3 regions of the Levilactobacillus sp. LN180102 genome follow, and region 2 is predicted to be linked to each of the others. Evidence: predicted binding sites of a transcription regulator. Region 2 holds the regulator's gene; each other region holds the start of a gene.
What was found. The regulator Rex, encoded in region 2, represses fermentation and respiration genes when NADH is low (regulators of the CRP and FNR family bind a similar motif). The targets are predictions, from matches to a motif close to TTGTGAANTANTTCACAA.
Positions count from the first base shown of each region.

Region 1: adhE (bifunctional acetaldehyde-CoA/alcohol dehydrogenase) is a predicted target of Rex. The motif match lies at 729-746, and genes of this name have one in related genera.
Region 3: ACP4IT_RS09210 (glycerol dehydrogenase) is a predicted target of Rex. The motif match lies at 850-867, and genes of this name have one in related genera.

Region 1 covers NZ_JBNIIX010000002.1:206,492-208,762, reverse strand. Annotated here, with positions in the region: gene ACP4IT_RS02255 (glycerophosphodiester phosphodiesterase) at 1-471, opposite strand, end outside; gene adhE (bifunctional acetaldehyde-CoA/alcohol dehydrogenase) at 834-2,271, shown strand, end outside.
Region 2 covers NZ_JBNIIX010000012.1:23,125-25,395, forward strand. Annotated here, with positions in the region: gene ACP4IT_RS08335 (ABC-F family ATP-binding cassette domain-containing protein) at 1-474, opposite strand, end outside; gene ACP4IT_RS08340 (redox-sensing transcriptional repressor Rex) at 707-1,345, shown strand; gene groES (co-chaperone GroES) at 1,526-1,810, shown strand; gene groL (chaperonin GroEL) at 1,866-2,271, shown strand, end outside.
Region 3 covers NZ_JBNIIX010000014.1:38,013-40,283, reverse strand. Annotated here, with positions in the region: gene ACP4IT_RS09220 (DMT family transporter) at 1-248, opposite strand, end outside; gene ACP4IT_RS09215 (DMT family transporter) at 250-576, opposite strand; guanidine-I (ykkC/yxkD leader) riboswitch at 659-752, opposite strand; gene ACP4IT_RS09210 (glycerol dehydrogenase) at 887-1,996, shown strand; gene ACP4IT_RS09205 (hypothetical protein) at 2,063-2,271, opposite strand, start outside.

The sequences.
Region 1 (2,271 bases), on a different contig from region 2:
GGCGGGTATTTTAGCCTTGTTGAGGAGCGGCGTTGAAAAAAGCTCACTACCAAACGGAATGATCACAACGAAGTAACCAATAAAGAATAAGAAAGTACTGGGTGATGCGCCAACTAGACTCCGGAAAACATCACCCAGTACGGCACGGGAAGTCTGGGGACGACCATTGCGAATATTCATGATTCCCAGTAATAGGTAAGCAAATTGCCAGTAAATTAAGGTAATAATGGCCAATAAAATGAGCAACAAGCCAATGATTGCTAAGGGATGCCGCAAAGCAATACTGCCGATATTGGTGTATGACACGTAGGGGACGTGTTGCCATTTCATGAGGGCGGCCGTTAACCAAGTAAAGGCGGGAACGGCAACGTAACTAATGGCCAAGTTCGTAATGAATACGAGCGTGACGTAACTCCCCCAGTGCTGAAAAAAATGACGGGTTGATTCCCGCCAGAACCGCCAAGCTTGCACAGTTCTCAACTCCTCTCACAAATATGAACTACTTCTACTTTAGCATATTCTAGTGATGGTCGGTGGAGAAAAGTTTGCCGAAAGAATCGTTAAACCTTATGAAAACAAAATCTAGTTATTATGAAAGCAAAATGTTAGCATCGTGATTTAATTCACGTATAGAAAACGGCAGGAAAAAAGTTTGTTAAACTGTATGCGCTTACATCTTAAACGGCCGTAAGCGCTGACTGAATGGTGTTACAAAGCCAATTAATTAATTGTGATTTTTTTAACATAAAAGACTTGCAGATTCCCAAAAACATGTTATGATATATCTCGTGAAGAAGTTAACAAGAGTGTTTTCAAAAAATGGAGGCATAATGATGTTAAAAGACGTGAAAGAGAATTCAAAATCAAAATCAAAAGAAAGCGCTGAAACCGTTGACCAGATGATCGACCGGTTGACAGCCAAGGCCCATGACGCCCTGTGTGCCATGGATGACTTTACCCAAGAACAAGTCGATCACATCGTTCACCAGATGTCGATTGCAGCCTTAGATCAGCATATGGCTTTAGCCAAGGCCGCTTTTAAAGAAACTGGTCGTGGAGTGATGGAAGATAAGGCCGTAAAGAATATGTATGCGAGTGAAGAAATTTGGCACTCTATCAAGCATGACAAAACAGTTGGCATTATTAAGGATGACCATGAACGGCAATTGATTACAGTTGCTGAACCACTGGGAATTTTGGCCGGGGTAACGCCTGTCACGAACCCGACGTCAACCACTATCTTTAAGTCCCTAATTGCGGTTAAGACGCGGAACCCAATCATCTTTGCTTTCCATCCACAAGCCCAACAATCTTCAGTTATGGCTGCTAAAGTGGTTCGTGATGCGGCCATCGCTGCTGGTGCACCAGAAGGGGTTATTCAATGGATTGAAACGCCAAGCTTGGAAGCAACGACAGCCTTAATGAATCACCCAATGGTTGCCAGTGTCTTAGCGACCGGTGGTCCTGGTATGGTGAAGGCCGCTTACTCAACTGGGAAGCCAGCCTTAGGGGTGGGTCCTGGTAACGGTCCAGCTTACATTGAAAAGACGGCGAATATCAAACGGGCCGTTTATGACATTGTCTTATCGAAGACCTTTGATAACGGGATGGTTTGTGCCTCTGAAAACAGTGCGGTCATTGACCATGAAATCTATGATGACGTTAAAAAAGAAATGCAAGACCGTGGCGTTTTCTTCATTAAGAAGAGCGACGAAAAGGCCCTAGCTGACACTATGTTCAAACCAGAGGGTGGCGTTAAAGGCCCAATTCCAGGGATGTCAGCACAAAAGATCGCTGATTTGGCTGGGATCAAGGTTCCTGCTGGTACGAAGGTGTTAGCCGCTGAGATTACCGGAGTCGGACCAAAGTTCCCATTGTCTCAAGAAAAACTATGTCCAATGATTTCAGTTTACAAGGCAACGAGTCAGGAAAATGCCTTCAAGCTTTGTGATGACTTGCTCCACTTCGGTGGTCTCGGTCACACGGCATCTCTTCACACAATGGATGATGCTTTGGCAACGAAGTTTGGGATTGCGATGAAGGCTAGTCGAGTATTGATCAATACCCCATCTGCTATCGGTGGTATCGGGAACCTTTACAATGAAATGGTGCCATCATTGACCTTAGGAACGGGATCATGGGGTAAAAACTCTGTTTCCCATAACGTTTCTTCCTTTGATTTACTGAACATCAAAACGATTGCAAAGCGGCGAAATAATATGCAGTGGATTAAATTACCTCGGGTTTACTTTGAAAAGACATCAGTTCGCT
Region 2 (2,271 bases):
AGCTTCACCAAACTCAAATCCATATAAAACGCCGCGAATCTCAGCTTGATAGCCGTAACCATTATGGTCACTGAAGTCCTGTTGTAATTGATCATAGGCCGCGCTGATTTGTTGGAACTGTTCCGTATCGGCGATCACCGTCGGATCACTCATTTGCTGTTCAAGGTCGTGAATGCGATTTTCCATGGCGCGAACTTCAGCGAAGACACTAAGCATCTCATTCCAAACAGTCTCACTGGAAGCCAGACCGGCATTTTGGGCTTGATAACCAATCGTCAATCCACGCTTAGTGGTAATTTGGCCTTCATCAGGCGTTGTTTCACCAGCAATCATTTTAAGCAGCGTTGATTTGCCGGCACCGTTACGGCCAACTAAGGCCACGCGCCCGTGTTCGGGGACATCTAAACTAACATTTTCAAAGAGGACACTGGCGCCAAAGCGGCGAGTGACCTGCTGTACTTGTAAGAGAATCACAGTGACTAAACCTCCTTTTTCCGTTTAAAAGTCATGGGTCTATTTTAGCATATTCTTAGAGCAGACCGAAATTCTGAAATAATTGTGAAAAATATTTGCAAATTCTTTCACAAAGCGGGCGGCTATGCTATAATTTATAAGAAAGCAATTTTCACAATCAGTAAACAATTTTAGAGAAAGCGTTGTTGCCAATTGGTGATGACGACTAGGGTTGATTAGGAGGTCTCGTTTTTTGACAGAACAAAAAATTCCTCGCGCCACAGCGAAACGGTTACCCATTTATTACCGTTATCTCAATATCCTGTTGGACGCGGATAAAACACGGGTTTCATCGACAGAGCTATCTGAAGCCGTTAAGGTGGATTCAGCGACTATTCGGCGTGATTTTTCGTATTTCGGTGCCTTAGGCAAACGGGGATATGGCTATGACGTTGAGAGTTTGATTAAGTTCTTTAAGAAAATCTTGAATCAGGATCGGCTAACTAATGTGGCCCTAATTGGGGTTGGGAATCTGGGACATGCCCTATTAAACTTTAATTTTCATCAGGATGGCAATGTGCGAATCAGTGCGGCCTTTGATGTTAATGAGACCATTGCCAACACCATTCAAAGTGGCGTCCCTATCTATCCGATGACGGATTTACGGACACAATTGGAAGAACAACAGATTCAAGTGGCTATTTTAACCGTTCCTTCCGATGTCGCCCAGTCTGTTACGGATGACGCCGTTGCCGGTGGCGTCAAAGGAATCTTGAACTTTACACCGCTACGAATCACGGTACCAAAAGATGTCCGCGTACAAAACGTTGATTTGACTAATGAGTTGCAAACACTCATTTACTTCTTGGAACATTATAATAGCAAAGAATAATTGGAAGTCGTAATCGATTGTGATTGCGACTTTTTGGTTGTCATGAAAAAGATGGGCGAATTACTTTGTCAAATTCCTTGATTTTTACTGGGAAAAACCATATATTAGATATTGTTGATTAGCACTTATGTTAGTCAAGTGCTAACAGTGCTAAAAAGTAAGTTTATTGGAGGGATTTAAGTGTTAAAACCATTAGGAGACCGCGTCATTTTAGATCAACCACAAGAAGAAGAAACCACGGTTGGCGGCATTGTTTTAGCAAGTAATGCGCAAGAAAAGCCATCAACGGCAAACGTCGTTGCTGTGAGCGATGGTCGTGTGTTAGACAATGGCGACAAGGTAGCCCCAACTGTTAAGGTTGGCGACAAGGTATTGTTCGATAAGTATGCTGGTACTGAAGTAAAGTATGACGGCCAGACTTACCTTGTTTTACACGAAAAGGATTTAGTTGCCGTTATCGACTAAGCCTTTCCCACTGATCTAAGAGACAATTAAAAATAATATGAGGTGAATTTGAATTATGGCTAAAGAATTGAAGTTCTCTGAAGACGCACGCAGCAAGATGCTTGCTGGTGTTGATAAATTAGCGAACACCGTTAAGACCACCTTAGGACCTAAGGGGCGTAACGTGGTTCTCGAACAAAGTTATGGCAACCCAACCATCACTAACGATGGGGTAACAATTGCTAAAGCAATTGAATTAGAAGATCACTTTGAAAATATGGGCGCAAAGCTCGTTTCCGAAGTTGCTTCCAAGACCAACGATATTGCTGGTGATGGGACCACTACGGCGACTGTATTGACGCAAGCTATCGTTAACGAAGGCATGAAGAACGTTACCGCTGGGGCTAACCCAGTCGGAATCCGTCGTGGGATTGAAAAGGCGACTGGTGCCGCTGTTGATGCTTTGCACAAGATGTCTCATG
Region 3 (2,271 bases), on a different contig from region 2:
TCTTTTGATTCACCGAAGAATAGCATGCCGGTAAGAACGCCACCGGCGGCCCCAATTCCGGTCCAAATCGCATAGGCGGTGCCCATCGGTAAGGTTTTTAACGCGAGTTCCAAGCCACCAAAGCTCAGGGTAAATGCGAGAATCATCAGGACCCACAGCCACCACGTCTTGCGGTGAAGTGCCCAATTCATCAAGGTGACGCCTAACATCTCACTTAAGCCGGCGCCAATGAGAAATAACCATGCCATCTTAGTTGGCCTCCTTTGTGGTTGTCCACTGCAGTCCGCCGATACCGACCAGTAGCAGTAGAATCAAGGCAATTTTTAACCAGCTAATCGGTTCGCCAAAGATGAACATGCCAATGCTGGTGGTTCCAAGTGTTCCTAGGCCCACGAACACGGCATAGGCGGTTCCGGCGGGCAGAATTCGACTCGCCCGAATCAAAAAGTAGAAGCTGAGGTAGATGGCGATACCGGTTGCTAACCATTCCCAGGGGGTCGTGGCATGCTTAAAGCCGACCACCCAACTAACTTCAAAAACCGCGCCCAAAACGACGGTTAACCAATGTTTCCACATCATCAAAAACCTCCTAGTTGCTTAATTAAAATCAGCAATTATCAAAAAAAGCGCCTGAGAAATTTTGTCAATGACTGACAAAATCTCCCAGGCTTTTTCCCTTCCGTGTCTACGGACTGACCCGCAGGTTCTCTCTCGGACCAGACCCGTGTGGCGGAACCCTAGAGAACAAATGTATGCGACTTGATAATGTAGCCATAGCTTAGCACATCTTAAAAATGGGGGCAACCGGAATGTTTGCGGTTGTCCATAGCACATCGTATAATGATGGTGTTGTGAAAATAATCACGATTAGTAAGGAGCGATTTAAATGACCCAGATGTTTGGTAGTCCGGCTTCATACGTACAAGGTAAAGATGTCCTATTTGACAGTATCGCTTATTTAGAAAAATTTGGTCACAAAGCCCTATTAATGGCCGATTCAGTGGTGTATCAAATTATTGGAGACCGATTCAAGGCGTATCTTGATGATCACCACATAGCGGTCCATAAGGTGATCTTCCGTGGAGAAGCGTCTCCTGAAGAGATTGACCGGATTACTGGCATTGGTCGGGAGTTTGGGGCAGAGGTGATTATCGGTTTAGGCGGAGGCAAGACGCTGGATTCTGCCAAAGCAATTGCTGATAATCTACAGTTGCCGGTAGCCATCTTGCCATCGTTAGCGTCGACTGATGCGCCGTGCTCACGTTTATCGGTTATTTATCATGCAGATGGCTCGTTCAAAGAATACCGCTTTTACGACAAAAACCCTGACCTCGTGTTGGTAGATACCCGACTAGTGGCCGGTGCGCCAGCTCGGTTATTAGCATCGGGCATTGCGGATGCGTTAGCCACCAATGTTGAGGCTCAAGCAGTTGCCAAGGGGGATAATGCCACTATGCTGGGCGCTAAACAAACGCTGGTCGGTAACGCGATTGCCCAGAAGTGTGAAGATACCTTGTTTGCTTACGGTCACCTTGCCCTCGAGTCCGTTAAACAACATGCTGTGACGCCAGCGCTCAATAAGATAGTGGAGGCCAATACATTAATGAGTGGTGTTGGTTTTGAAAGTGGTGGTTTGGCTGCGGCACACGCCATCCATGACGGACTAACGGCATTGGATGGACCGATTCATGAGTTAACTCATGGTGAAAAAGTAGCCTATGGCACGTTGACCCAACTCTTCTTGGAAGGTCGGAGTGAAGCGGAATTTGACCGCTATTTAGCCTTTGATTTGTCATTAGGGTTACCGACAACCTTAGCTGACTTGAAGATTCCAGATGTCACGGATGAAGACCTGTTGAAGGTTGGTCAGCAAGCAACTGCGCCGGCCGACACCATGGATCGTATGCCATTTAAGGTAACGCCAGATGATGTTGCCCAAGCCATGCGCGGCGTTGATGCTTATAGTCGCGCTTACCAGGCACGCCATGAAAAGTAATTAAAAGATTAGAAAAGCTGTTTGCGGGTCCGCATAAATACAAGCGGACCCGCAACCAGCTTTTTATTATCCAGGGTTGATTTGGTCAATACCTTTGATTCGCAGGTCAGCCAGACTGGCTAATGGTTCCGGGTAGCGCATGATTAGACGCGTGAGTCCTTGAACCTCCTTGACTTGGAGCATGTGGCACTGGACGAGGATTGCGACATCTTCATCGAATTCGGCCCGATCAATGCCGTCCCAGTCACGGGCGAAGGAATCCTCATGGACTACCG